2 regions of the Claveliimonas bilis genome follow, and region 1 is predicted to be linked to the other one. Evidence: predicted binding sites of a transcription regulator. Region 1 holds the regulator's gene; the other holds the start of a gene.
What was found. The regulator HrcA, encoded in region 1, represses chaperone genes, less so after heat shock. The targets are predictions, from matches to a motif close to TGTTAGCACTCNNNNNNNNNGAGTGCTAACA.
Positions count from the first base shown of each region.

Region 2: clpB (ATP-dependent chaperone ClpB) is a predicted target of HrcA. The motif match lies at 1,901-1,931, and genes of this name have one in related genera.

Region 1 covers NZ_AP027742.1:1,407,684-1,415,127, forward strand. The annotation lists gene R2J37_RS06800 (DUF2705 family protein) at 1-329, opposite strand, end outside; gene R2J37_RS06805 (ATP-binding cassette domain-containing protein) at 307-1,062, opposite strand; gene R2J37_RS06810 (hypothetical protein) at 1,218-1,511, shown strand; gene R2J37_RS06815 (RluA family pseudouridine synthase) at 1,589-2,482, opposite strand; gene hrcA (heat-inducible transcriptional repressor HrcA) at 2,654-3,697, shown strand; gene grpE (nucleotide exchange factor GrpE) at 3,763-4,392, shown strand; gene dnaK (molecular chaperone DnaK) at 4,435-6,321, shown strand; gene dnaJ (molecular chaperone DnaJ) at 6,485-7,444, shown strand, end outside.
Region 2 covers NZ_AP027742.1:2,507,978-2,515,421, reverse strand. The annotation lists gene R2J37_RS12170 (IS30 family transposase) at 441-1,760, opposite strand; gene clpB (ATP-dependent chaperone ClpB) at 2,017-4,620, shown strand; gene R2J37_RS12160 (DNA polymerase Y family protein) at 4,767-6,062, shown strand; gene R2J37_RS12155 (YitT family protein) at 6,043-6,918, shown strand; gene R2J37_RS12150 (UbiD family decarboxylase) at 6,986-7,444, shown strand, end outside.

The DNA.
Region 1 (7,444 bases):
CCCTGATTGAACTCGCTGCCTACAAAAAGAGAGATCAAAACGGCCATGATCAGGGTAGTATTCCCGGCAAAAAAGGTCATAAGCTGCGCAGAAGTGCTTAGGTTATCATAATTTGTCGGGATTCCTTCTGCAGAGACAGAAAGACCGGATTCTTCCATGGCAGCCTGCTGCTGCTCAATCTGCGCTTCCATGTTTTCACCGGCCAATTTATAAGTGAAATCCAATAAGAATACAGTTGCTGCCGCCAAAAGGACAGAAATGATGAGGCAGATCCAGAAATATCTGGATTTTTTTAATTTATAGATATCACATTTCACAAGACTTTTCATTTTTTATTCCCCCTATTCTGCTTAAAAAGTAATCTTCCAGATCTATATCCTGCTGACCATTTCCTATACTACGGCGCCAGATGTCTTCTTCGGTAAATTCCTCAATCAACTTGCCATGATGGATGATGCCGTATCTTGTGGCAAATTTTGAAAGTTCTCCGAGAATATGACTGGAAACAAGGACAGTGATATGGCGTTCCTGATTCAGTTTTAAAATCAATTCACGTATTTCTTTCATGCCCTCCGGATCCAGTCCATTTGTGGGTTCATCCAGGATGAGAAGTTTTGGATTGCCGATAAGGGCAATAGCAATGGCAAGACGTTGTTTCATACCAAGAGAAAAGTGTTTGCACTTTTTCCTTCCAGTATCGGTAAGACCAACAAGATCCAGAAGCTGCTGCAGATGTTCGGGATCATGAAGGTCTTGAAGTTTTGCAAAAGCAGTAAGATTTTCCATAGCAGTCATCCCCGGATAAAAAGCGGGGGATTCAATGACAGTTCCAATTTCTGCACGCTTTTCCCGGAGATTGCTGCTGTTAAAGAGGCGGATATTTCCGCTGCTTGGAGATGCAAGACCTACTGCCATGCGGATGAAAGTAGTTTTTCCGGCTCCGTTTTTGCCGATAAAGCCGTAAATATCCCCTTCGTAAATGGTCATAGATACCTGGTCTACGACTGTGCGATGTCCATACTGTTTTGTCAAACTTTGAGTTTGAAGAATGATGTCCTTCATTCGATATATTCCTCCTTTTGTATTTATGTATTAAGTATTTAATACAATAATATAATAAGACAATTGCAAAGTCAATATTTTTTACTTGAGTTTTTTAAAAGAGAAAGGTAAACTATTCATAGAAGACGTTGAAACAGTTTCAGGAGGAATAGGAAATGAAAATTTACGATACTGTGAAAAAGGAAGAAATTGAGATCGGCGATTACAAAGATCTGATCAAGATCATGCAGGACGGCAGACAGGTAGATCTCTATCTGAAAGAGAAAAAATCGGACGAGGACGGCTATCTTACATGGGATGTAGAGCATTGGTCAAGCATTGAACCCAAGAGATTTATCCGCTGCTATTCTCTGGAAGGAAGAGTGCTGGGAGAGTCTACGGGACATAATATTTATGATCTGGAAAATGAATTTAAGCCGGAAGAAGCCCGGAAGATAGAATTAAGTTAAGAAAAATCCCGGAACGCAAACGAATGGGTGCGTTTCGGGATTTCTTCTATATATCATGTCTGTGTCTGCAGATGCTATTACGTTATATTCAGCACTTCTTTCATATCGTTTGGAAGCGGGGCAGTAAATTCCATAAATCTTCCTGTAATGGGATGTGAAAATGACAGCCGGTAGGAGTGAAGTGCCTGCCGGCTGATGTATTTCATATCCGGATTATAGAGATAATCTCCGATGAGAGGATAGCCGAGGTACTGCATGTGCACCCGGATCTGATGGGTGCGCCCGGTTTCCAGTTTCAGGGCAACTAATGTGTGAGGACCGTACACACCTACCGTACGGTAGTGAGTGACAGCGTTTTCCCCGTGCTCAAAGTCTACCATCCGCTCGATAATGGAAGTGCCTTTGCGGGCAAGAGGCGCGCATATGGTACCGGACTTAGGACTTACATGTCCGCTGGCAATAGCCAGATATTCCCGGCACAGGGCCTTTTCGCTTACCATAGAGGAAAGAATGCCGGCGCTGACAAGATGCTTTGCAACCACCGTCAGACCGGAAGTGTCTCTATCCAGACGATTGCAGCAGCGGAAAATGAAAGGTTTCCCCTGTTCCTGATAGTACCAGGCCAGTGCATTTGCCATGGAATTGGTATAATTGTTCATGGACGGGTGGATGGGCATTCCAGCAGGCTTATTGATGACAATGATATCCTCGTCTTCGTATATGATATCCAGCGGCAGATGGACGGGAGGGATCTTTTCCGAGGATTTCTCTTCGCATATGTGCACGGAAAGCAAGTCCCCTTCCTTAAGCTGCTGGCGCATATAGTAGTGGACGCCGTTTACCAGAATGCTTTTGGGCATCCGTTTGATAACAGAAAGGTTCTGGCGGGAGTAGCCTTTCCTTTTCAAAAACTGCTCTACCCGAAGCCCGTCCGCTTCTTTTCCTATTTTATAATCAATGGTTCGATTCATATATTTCTCCTGTATTCAGAGTATGCCTGTGAATAGTAGCAGTATATCACGTAAAAAATAAAAAATCTATAAATCCTGTTGACAAATAAAATTAGGAGTGATACATTAATAACCGTAGAGATTAGCACTCGGATGAAATGAGTGCTAACAAAACAAAAGGAGGCAGTTAGGATGCAGAATGCAGAAGGACTGGGTGAAAGAAAACTGAAAATTCTTCATGCGATCATCCAGACCTATCTGGAGACAGGAGAGCCGGTAGGATCCAGAACAATATCCAAATATACGGATTTGAATTTAAGTTCTGCGACGATCCGAAATGAGATGGCTGATCTGGAAGAACTTGGATATATCCTGCAGCCTCATACATCGGCAGGAAGGATTCCTTCGGACAAAGGATACCGCTTATATGTGGATATGCTGATGGAAGAAAAGGAGCAGGAGCTGAATGAAATGCAGGAGCAGATGCTGCAGAAAGCTGATAAAATGGATCAGCTTCTGAAACAGGCAGCACAGGTGCTTGCGGCAAATACCAATTATGCGACCATGGTTTCCACTCCGAGAAACAGTGCCAACAGGCTGAAGTTTATTCAGCTTTCCCAGGTAGATGAAGAGCAGGTTATTGCAGTCATTGTGCTGGGGGGGAATGTAATCAAGAATAAGATTATTAATGTAAGAGAACCCCTTGGCAATGAAAATCTTCTGAAACTGAATATGCTTTTGAATACATCACTGAACGGCATGTCTATTGAAGAAATCAATCTGGGACTGATCGCGAGGCTGAAAGAGCAGGCTGGAATCCACAGTGAAGTGATCAGCGATGTGCTTGATGCAGTTGCCGATGCAATACAGATTGATGAGGATATGCAGATTTATACAAGCGGCGCTACGAATATTTTCAAATATCCGGAGCTTAGCGATAAGCAGAGCGCCCAGGAAATCATCAGTGCCTTTGAGGAAAAACAGCAGCTGACCGAGCTGGTTACCCAGACCCTTTCACAGGAAGACAATACCGGGATTCAGGTATATATTGGAGATGAGACTCCGGTACAGACCATGAAAGACTGCAGCGTTGTAACTGCAACATATGAATTGGGAGATGGGATGCGGGGTACGATAGGTATTATCGGACCGAAGCGAATGGATTATGAACATGTGTTAAAATCGCTGAAGCGCCTTCAAGGTGAATTGGATGCGATGTTTCATAAGAAAGAATAAGAAAGGTGGATGAACCCTTGGAAGAGAATAAAAAAGAGACAGGACAGGAAAAGAGCCAGGAAGAAATGGTAAAAGAAGCTGTGGAGGAAGCAAAAAAAGCAGCAGCTGACCAGGAAAATGCTGAAACAGACAAAGAGGAAACAGCAGAGGGTCAGGAAGAAGCCAAAGAAGAAGACGTTAAAGAAGGGGAAGACACAGAAGAAACCCAGCAGGAGAAGCAGGGCGATAAAAAGTTCTTTGGCAGAAAGAATAAAAAAGACAAAAAAGATGAAAAGATCGAGGAGCTTACAGATAAGCTCACAAGGCAGATGGCCGAGTTTGATAACTTCCGCAAACGTACAGAAAAGGAAAAATCCCAGATGTATGAGGTTGGAGCGAAAGATATCATAGAAAAAATCCTTCCGGTTGTTGACAACTTTGAGCGAGGACTTGCAGCGGTAGCTGAGGAGGATAAGGAGCATCCGTTCATGCAGGGCATGGATAAGGTGTATAAACAGTTGATGACTACACTGGATGAGATTGGGGTGAAACCGATCGAGGCAGTGGGTCAGGAATTTAACCCTGATTTTCACAATGCAGTGATGCATGTGGAGAATGAAAATTTCGGTGAGAACATGGTAGCCGAGGAATTTCAGAAAGGTTATACCTACCGTGACAGCGTGGTAAGACACAGCATGGTAAAGGTAGCAAACTAACAGGCAAACAATCAAATTTTTATAAAACAGGAGGAATAGATCATGGGAAAAATCATTGGTATTGACTTAGGTACGACAAACAGCTGTGTAGCCGTAATGGAAGGCGGACAGCCAGTAGTTATTGCGAATACAGAAGGCGCAAGGACAACACCGTCTGTAGTGGCATTTACAAAAACAGGAGAAAGGCTTGTAGGTGAGCCTGCAAAACGTCAGGCAGTTACAAATGCTGAGAAGACAATCTCTTCTATCAAAAGAGAGATGGGATCTGATTACAAGGTAGAGATTGACGGAAAGAAATACTCTCCGCAGGAAATCTCCGCAATGATCCTTCAGAAACTGAAAGCAGACGCAGAAGGATATCTTGGCGAGAAAGTGACAGAGGCAGTTATTACAGTTCCTGCTTATTTCAACGACGCACAGCGTCAGGCAACAAAGGATGCAGGAAAAATTGCAGGTCTGGATGTAAAACGTATTATCAACGAGCCTACAGCGGCAGCTCTTGCATATGGTCTTGACAATGAAAAAGAACAGAAGATCATGGTATACGATTTAGGAGGCGGTACATTCGACGTTTCCATCATTGAAATCGGCGACGGTGTTATTGAAGTATTGTCTACAGCCGGAAACAACAGACTTGGCGGTGATGACTTCGACCAGAAGATCACAGATTATATGATCTCTGAATTTAAGAAAACAGAAGGTGTTGACTTATCTACAGATAAGATGGCGCTTCAGAGACTGAAAGAAGCTGCAGAGAAGGCAAAGAAAGAGCTGTCTTCTGCAACAACAACAAATATCAACCTTCCGTTCATTACTGCAACAGCAGAAGGACCGAAGCATTTCGATATGAATCTTACAAGAGCAAAATTTGATGAACTGACTCACGACCTGGTAGAAAAGACTGCAGAGCCGGTACAAAGAGCACTCTCTGATGCAGGCATCACATCTTCAGAACTTGGTCAGGTACTGCTGGTAGGTGGTTCTACACGTATTCCGGCTGTACAGGATAAAGTAAAACAGCTGACAGGCAAAGAGCCAAGCAAATCTCTGAATCCGGATGAATGTGTTGCACTTGGTGCTTCCGTACAGGGCGGTAAGCTGGCAGGAGATGCAGGCGCAGGAGATATTCTCCTTCTGGATGTTACTCCACTTTCCCTGTCTATTGAGACAATGGGAGGCGTTGCAACAAGACTGATCGAGAGAAACACGACCATTCCTACAAAGAAGAGCCAGATCTTCTCTACAGCTGCAGACAATCAGACAGCAGTAGACATCAACGTTGTACAGGGTGAGAGACAGTTCGCAAGGGACAACAAGTCACTTGGACAGTTCAGACTGGATGGAATCCCGCCGGCACCACGCGGAATCCCGCAGATCGAAGTTACATTCGATATCGATGCAAATGGTATTGTAAATGTATCTGCAAAAGACCTGGGAACAGGAAAAGAACAGCACATTACAATTACTGCCGGATCCAATATGTCTGATGAAGATATTGAGAAAGCTGTAAAAGAAGCTGCAGCATTTGAGGCACAGGATAAGAAACGAAAAGAAGGAATTGATACAAAGAACGATGCAGATGCATTCGTATTCCAGACAGAGAAAGCTCTGGAGGAAGTAGGAGATAAGATCGACGCTTCCGAGAAAGCAGCAGTAGAGGCAGACTGCAAAGCGCTGAAAGAACTGCTGGAAAAAGTAAACATGGAAGATATTTCAGATGCCCAGATCGCAGAGATCAAAGCAGGAAAAGAAAAGCTGATGGAAAGCGCACAGAAAGTATTTGCCAAGATGTATGAGCAGGCTGGCGCTAATGCCGGAGCAAATGCAGGCGCACAGGGAGCAGGTCCGAATCCGGGAGCAGGAGCAGGTCCGTCTCCGGAAGGATTTGGCGGCGACGATGTAGTAGATGGAGACTACAAAGAGGTCTAAGGACAGGTAAGTAGCCAGGATAAAGGCCTAATAAAAAAGAGTTCTGCGGAACCCAATGCAGGCTTCGGGCTTAAAAAGCCCGGACAGTATTGGGCCCCGCAGAACTTTGTATGCAGGCAAAAGCTTGCTGCCTTCACATGAAAAAAACGAAAGGTGATAGATAATGGCAGAATCAAAAAGAGATTACTATGAAGTGCTGGGAGTCAGCAAAGATGCCGATGAAGCGACTCTGAAAAAGGCATACAGGCAGGTGGCAAAGAAGTACCATCCGGATATGAATCCTGGAGACAAAGAGGCAGAGAAGAAATTCAAAGAAGCTTCCGAGGCCTATGCTGTTTTGAGTGATCCGGAGAAGCGTCGTCAGTATGACCAGTTCGGGCATGCAGCATTTGAAGGTGGGGCCGGCGGAGCCGGAGGCTTCGGTGGTTTTGATTTCAGTGGTGCAGATTTCAGTGACATTTTTGGTGATATTTTCGGTGATCTGTTTGGCGGCGGAAGACGTTCCGGGCGTGCAAATCAAGGCCCGATGAAAGGAATGAATATCCGCAAGAGTGTCCGTATTACTTTTGAGGAGGCTGTATTTGGCTGTGAGAAGGAGCTGGATGTAGTTCTGAAGGATCCATGCCCGAAATGTAACGGAACAGGAGCTAAGCCGGGAACTTCTCCTGAAACCTGTCCGAAATGCGGCGGTAAAGGACAGGTGGTATACACACAGCAGTCTTTCTTTGGTACCGTCCAGAATGTACAGACCTGTCCGGAGTGTCATGGAAGCGGAAAGATCATACGTGAAAAATGTCCGGACTGCAGCGGCTCTGGATACATTTCCAGTAAAAAGAAGATTTCCGTATCTATTCCGGCAGGAATTGATAACGGTCAGAGTGTAAGAATACGTGAAAAGGGAGAACCGGGAGTCAATGGAGGACCAAGAGGAGATCTTCTGGTGGAAGTTAGCGTTTCACGCCATCCAATCTTCCAGAGACAGGATATGCATATTTTCTCTACTGCGCCCATTTCTTTTGCGCAGGCTGCCCTCGGCGGTGATGTGCGCATCAAGACAGTAGACGGAGATGTGATCTATACGGTGAAACCGGGAACAAAAACAGATACAAAAGTACGTCTTCGC
Region 2 (7,444 bases), 1.1 Mb from region 1:
AGCTCCCGAAAATCAATCCAATTTCGTCCCTGCATGGCTCGTAGTTTTCGCGCAAATTGGTGTAGAAATGGTGTAAAAATGGTGTAGTAAGCCATTTTTTGAAAAAATCGAAAATTTGGAAAGCCCGAAAAAGCCCGTAAAATCAAGCTTTTTTGAGGTTTTCCAAAAAAATGGTTAAATGAAAAACTAATTTCCACCATCGGATCTTATCGATAAATAAAGGATTTTAGAAAAACTTATTTCTGGATTTCCATAGATTTTAAGGGACATTTTCTTTATAATGAAAAGGAGAAAAGCAGCTGGATGTATATTTTATGACATTCAAAAAAGACCGCAGGAAGTGTTTTTGAAAAACTAACTTCCACCGGTTTTTCTGTATGGTTTGTATGAAATCCTGTCATTGGCCCGGAGCTTTCTGTATTTTAGGTTGTTGAAAAAATTTACTTTAAAAGCGTAGGTTTCAGTGTGACCTGATCAGCCGGGATCCATGCCATATGGCAGAGCTCCAGCAGTTTTCTGTCCAATAGGAGAAGAGCCAGTTCAAACGGGGTGCAGCCGTTTAGACTGGCTCTTGCCGTACTATTGATATGATTAGCTATGAGCGTGGCCTGTGCCTGTGTCAACCCGGAGAAAGTTTTTCCCTTGGGAAGAACATAGCGGATAAATTCATGGTTCTTTTCCAACCTTCCCTTTTGCCAGGAAGCCATCGGGTCACAGTAGAAAATGAGAGTATGAGAACCATGGCCATTATTTCGTTCAAAGACGGAAGGATCTTTAAAAGAGGAACCATTATCCGTCAGGATCACGGAAAAAAGCCTAGAATACCGGGCAGGTCCCAGGGAGGCATATAGGAAGTCAAAAACATCCCTGACAGAAGCTCTGCAGTCGCTCTCCATGAGAAAAAGGAGCATAAAGGAACAGCTGCGAAAGAAAAGAGTAAGGAGGACAGGAGAGCTTTTGCCGCCGGCGCCTTCCACCACATCCATTTCCACAATGGAACAGTCTGGATGAGCGGCTATGTACTGCTCAAAGTCCAGATATGTGCGCCCCATACGATAGCCGGGAATTTCTGGTTCAGACCGCCGTTTTTTCCTGGGTTTATAAGAAACTTTTCTGGGGAGATCCAGATTTACTGCAGAGAAACAACGGAGATCGATATAGTTGTAAAGAGTCCGCTGGGAACAGTTGATCTCCTCCCTGTGGGTGAGATAAATATGGGACAGAGGCTGCCCTTGCTTCAAAAGAGGAGAGATGAGCTTGTCCAGTTTTTCCAGGGATTCCGGAGACTGATTGATCCCGGATCTGGAAGAAGATTTGACCTCCTGATAGGAATCTTCTGCGTATTTTGCCCGATAAAAATAGAAGTCATGGGAACAAGTACGCAGTTTAGGACAGCTGTTGCAAACGTAAGGAGGCTTTAAGAGCCGTGGACAGATCAAGGGAGAAAAGTCCGGACAGTAAAAAGAACAGCGCTTGCTGCGGCATTTGGAGCAAAGGGAGAGACAGGAAGTGCGTCCGCACAGGTGCTGCCTGGTACAGGAAGAAAAATGAGCGCATTCCGAGCGTCTGCGGCTGTTCTCGTCCCGATAGTGTGGAACAAGGAAACGATGCCGCCGGATTTCTTTAGAGATGGTAGAGGAGTCTTTGGAAAGAGCCCTAGCCATTTGAGAAAAAGAGAAGCCTTTTTCGATCATGATTTCAATCTCTGCACGATCAGAAAGAGTAAGATGCTTAAAGTTACCAATATGATGAGTTGCCATGATGACCTCCAATCCGCTCCGGGGAGTACAGGATAACACGATTGCAAAGGTAAAATCCACCCCTGATTTATAGAGAAGCAAAAAAGGAAAAAAATCAGAAATAACTTTTTCAATTAACAGACTTTAAGGCAATTTAAATGAATTAGCACTCACCTCTTGACAGTGCTAATAAAACTGTGTTATAGTTCTGATAGAACAAGAAAACCAGGGTGCCAATAGGCGCCCTTTCAATAGCAGTTAGGAGGGAGTTTTATTTATGAATATCAATAGATTTACACAAAAGTCCTTGCAGGCCGTTCAGGACTGCGAAAAGATCGCCATGGAGTATGGAAATCAGGAAATTTGTCAGGAGCATCTTTTCTATGCGCTTCTGACACAGGAAGATGGTCTCATACTGAAAATGATGGAAAAGATGGGACTTGACAAAAACTATGTTGCCAATCGGGCGGAGCAGGCAGTTGCAAAGCGTCCTAAAGTCCAGGGCGGGCAGGCCTTTGTGGGACAGGATCTGAATAAGGTTCTGATTCACGCGGAGGACGAGATGAAACAGATGGGTGATGAGTACGTCTCTGTGGAACATCTGTTTCTTGCTCTTTTGAAATACCCCAGCCGGGAGATGAAGGAACTGTTTCGTGAGATGGGAATTTCAAAGGAAGGTTTCCTGCAGGCCCTTTCTACCGTGAGAGGCAATCAGAAAGTCACCAGCGACAATCCGGAGGCAACGTATGATACTCTGACAAAATACGGGACAGATCTTGTGGAGAGAGCCAGGGATCAGAAGCTGGATCCGGTGATCGGCCGTGACAGTGAAATACGAAATGTGATCCGTATCCTTTCCCGAAAAACCAAAAATAATCCGGTGCTGATCGGAGAACCCGGCGTCGGTAAGACTGCGGTAGTGGAAGGCCTGGCACAGAGGATCGTCCGCGGAGATGTGCCGGAGACGTTGAAAGACAAGACGATATTTTCCCTTGACATGGGCGCTCTCGTAGCGGGTGCAAAGTACAGGGGGGAATTTGAGGAACGTCTGAAAGCTGTGCTGGAAGAGGTGAAGAACAGTGACGGAAAGATCATTCTGTTTATTGATGAGCTTCATACCATTGTGGGAGCAGGAAAAACAGACGGAGCCATGGATGCCGGAAATATGCTGAAGCCCATGTTGGCACGGGGCGAGCTGCACTGTATCGGAGCGACTACCCTGGATGAATACCGGCAGTACATTGAGAAGGATGCAGCATTGGAGAGAAGGTTCCAGCCGGTTACGGTGGATGAACCTACTGTAGAAGACACCGTTTCTATTTTAAGAGGACTGAAGGAACGGTACGAGGTGTTCCATGGAGTGAAGATCGCGGACGGAGCTCTTGTGGCGGCAGCAACCTTGTCTAACCGCTATATTTCCGACCGTTTCCTTCCGGATAAAGCCATTGACCTGGTAGATGAAGCCTGTGCCATGATCAAGACAGAACTGGATTCCATGCCTGCAGAGCTGGATGAACTTCAAAGAAAGATCATGCAGCTTGAGATAGAAGAGGCGGCTCTGAAAAAAGAGGAAGACCGGTTAAGCAAAGAAAGGCTGGAGCATATTCAGGAAGAACTGGCCCAGCAAAGAGAAGAATTTGCGACCCGCAAGGCACAGTGGGACAATGAGAAAGGCAGCGTGGAGCGGGTACAGAAGCTGCGCGAGGAGATCGAGCAGATCGGAAAAGAAATCCAGAAGGCACAGCAGTCCTATGATCTGGAAAAGGCAGCGGAACTTCAGTACGGAAGGCTGCCGGGCTTGAAAAAACAGCTGGAAGCAGAGGAAGCAAGGATTAAAGAGGAAGATCTGGATCTGGTGCATGAGAGCGTCAATGAAGATGAGATTGCCAAGATCGTATCCAGATGGACAGGAATCCCTGTGGCAAAACTGAATGAAAGCGAGCGGAGCAAGACCCTCCATCTGGCGGATGAACTTCACAAAAGAGTCATCGGTCAGGACGAAGGAGTGGAACTGGTGACAGAAGCAATTATCCGTTCCAAAGCAGGGATCAAGGATCCGACAAAGCCTATCGGTTCCTTCCTTTTCCTGGGTCCTACCGGTGTAGGAAAAACTGAGCTTGCCAAGGCTCTTGCACAAAGTCTTTTTGACGATGAGAACAATATGGTCCGTATTGACATGAGTGAGTATATGGAGAAGTATTCCGTGTCAAGACTGATTGGAGCGCCTCCGGGATATGTAGGATATGACGAGGGAGGACAGCTGACAGAGGCGGTAAGAAGAAAGCCTTATTCTGTTGTTCTCTTTGATGAGATCGAGAAGGCCCATCCTGACGTATTCAATGTACTTCTTCAGGTACTGGATGACGGGCGGATCACTGATTCCCAGGGACGGACCGTTGACTTTAAGAATACGATCCTGATCATGACTTCAAACATCGGATCCGGCTATCTGCTGGAGGGCATTGACGATCAGGGAAATATCAAAGAGGAAAGCCAGCAGGCAGTCATGAATGAGCTTCGTGCTCATTTCCGCCCGGAGTTTTTGAACCGTCTGGATGAGACGATCATGTTTAAGCCGCTGACGAGAACAGATATCGGACAGATCATAGATCTGCTGGTAGCAGACCTGAATAAGCGGCTGGCTGACAGAGAAATCGGCATTGAGCTGACAGAGGCGGCGAAGGAACACATCATTCAGGGGGGTTATGAACCGATGTACGGGGCAAGACCTATGAAGAGATATCTTCAGAAAAATGTAGAGACAACGGCTGCAAGGCTTATGCTGGAAGGAAATGTAGGAAGCGGTGATACGATCCTGATTGATGAGTCGGAAGGCAGGCTGAAAGCCATGGTAAAAGAAAATTTAAAAATAGTTTCTTAGAAAATCTTAGGAAGATTTCAGAAGAAAACAGCGCCGGTGTGCAGGGAAGATTACGCAGTCAGCAGCGTAGTTACCCCTTGTACACCGGCGCTGATATGTTACAATAGACATATTCTTGGTCAGTATTAGCAGAAAGGAGAAGGAGCATGTCACGGACAATCTTCCATATTGATGTAAATTCCGCCTACCTTAGCTGGACAGCAGTGGAACAGCTGAAGAATGGAGCGAAAACAGATATCAGGACCATTTCGGCTATTATCGGCGGGAATCAGGAATCCAGACATGGTGTGGTGCTGGCGAAATCGATTCCGGCCAAGAAATATGGGATCCGGACCGGTGAGCCTGTGGCAAACGCCTTAAGGAAATGCCCGGATATCCATATAGAGCCGCCGGATCATGAGCTTTACCGGGCCTACAGCAGAAAGCTGATGGATTTTCTTCATACCTATACGCCGGATATTGAACAGGTCAGTGTGGATGAATGTTACCTCGACTACACAGGCATTGCCCATCAGTTCTATTCTCCCGTATCTGCAGCTCTGGAAATCAAAGAGAAAATATATAAGAAATTCGGATTTACCGTAAACATCGGCATTTCTTCTAATAAAGTTCTGGCAAAGATGGCGTCAGATTTTGAAAAACCGGGCAAGGTGCATACGCTGTTCCCGGAAGAGATCCGTGTAAAAATGTGGCCTTTGCCTGTCAGAGAGCTATACATGGCCGGAGGTTCCAGCGTGGAGACTTTGAAAAAACTTGGTATCCATACCATTGGGGAACTGGCATGCGCTGATCCGGCGATCCTGGAGCTTCATCTGAAAAGCCACGGGAGAATGCTGTGGAATTTTGCCAATGGGCGGGACGACACGCCTGTGGTATCAGAGAAGGTTGAGGCAAAGGGGATCGGCAATTCCGTGACGCTTCCCAAAGATGCCGTCACCAGAGAGGAGGCGAAGCAGGTGCTCCTGAAGCTTGCGGAAAGTGTAGGGGGAAGGCTTCGCAAAGCCGGACAGAAGGCGGGAATGTTAAGCGTGGAGATCAAGTATTCCACATTTGCCACCTGCTCCCATCAAAGGCAGCTTTTCCGTGTTACCAGCAGTGATACGGAAATTTACCAGGAGGCTGTGCAGCTTTTTGATGAATTGTGGAACGGTCAGCCCATCCGGCTGCTGGGAATAAGAAGTTCCAAACTTGTGGGAGAGGATGAACCGCAGCAGCTGAGTATTTTTGATATTCAGATACCGGAAAAACCTCTGCAAAAAGTGCAGAAAGAAAAGGAAAAGGATGCTTTCGCCGCGCTGCAGTCCATAAAACAGGAAAAACTTGCCAAAGCCCTGGATGAGATCCGGGGAAAGTATGGAGAAAATGCAGTGACAAGAGGCAGTTTTCTAAAAAATAACAGGGAAGGAAAAAGAAATGGAGAGCATGAAGACAGAGAAGATTAAATGGAAAGAAATCGGCACGGATATACTGGTTGACCTGGCGGCAGGAATGGCTCTTGCCATAGGAATTTACAATTTTGCCCTCAATGCCAACTTTCCGGTGGCGGGATTTTCCGGAGTGGCGATCATTTTGTATCATGTTTTCGGGATTCCTGTAGGAGCCGGAACGATCCTTCTGAATGTCCCGGTAGCTATTTTCTGTTACAAATATCTGGGGCGTATCTTTTTCCTGAAATCAGCCAAATCGATGATCATTTCTTCGCTGCTTATGGACTATGTGGCGCCGCTTCTTCCGGTCTATGAAGGCAGCAGGCTTCTGGCGGCACTTTGTATGGGCGTTCTGACCGGCATCGGCTATGCTCTGATCTTTATGCGGGGATCTTCCACGGGAGGGCAGGACTTTATCACTGTGGCTATCCGCAAAGCGCGTCCCCACATGACCTTGGGTATTATTACCTTTGTTTTGGATATGATCACCATTCTTCTGGGAAGCCTGATCGTGTTTAAAGAAGTGGATGGATTTATTTACGGTGTGATCGTGACCTACCTGATGGCAAGTGTGATGGACCGCATTATGTATGGAATTGATGAGGGAAAAATGACTCTGATCGTCACAGAAAAAGGAAGAGAGGTTGCTCAGAAGATCGATCAGTATTCCGGCAGAGGATCTACTATTCTAAAAGGAACAGGAAGTTATTCCAGCAGGGAAAAGGATGTTGTCATGTGCGCCTGCAACAACAAGGAAATGTATACCATTAAGCGGATCGTCGGCCAGGTGGATCCGGAGGCGTTTACCATTATTATGGAATCCAATGAAGTAGTGGGAGAAGGATTTAAAGAAAATGAACAGCAGCCCTAGGTTTTCATATACAGCGATATGTGTTAGAATAAAAAGAAGTGTTTGGTTTGTTTAAGGAGGAAGAAAAATGAAACCGATCAAAAGTTTTCGCGAGTATGTGGAAAAGCTGGAGGAAAGCGGTGAAATCGTAAAGATTTCAAAGGAAGTAGACTGGAATCTGGAAATGGGGGCAATTACAAGAAGAGCCTATGATCTTCCGGCTCCGGCTCCGCTGTTCGAGAATGTAAAAGGATGTCAGAAAGGTTTCCGGGTGCTTGGGGCGCCTGTTGGGTTAAGCCCGGATAAAGAACATCCATTTAAAAGAGTGGCCCTCTCTCTTGGGCTGCCTGTAGATACACCGGCGCCAAAACTTGTGGAGGAATGGTCAAAAGTTCCGGATGTAACTCCGATCCCGCCCCGCACAGTGGAGGACGGCCCCTGTAAGCAGAATAAATTATTTGGGGAAGAGATTGACCTTACCAGGCTTCCGATCCCCTGGATCCATTATGGGGACGGAGGTCGCTATATTAATACATACGGTATTTTC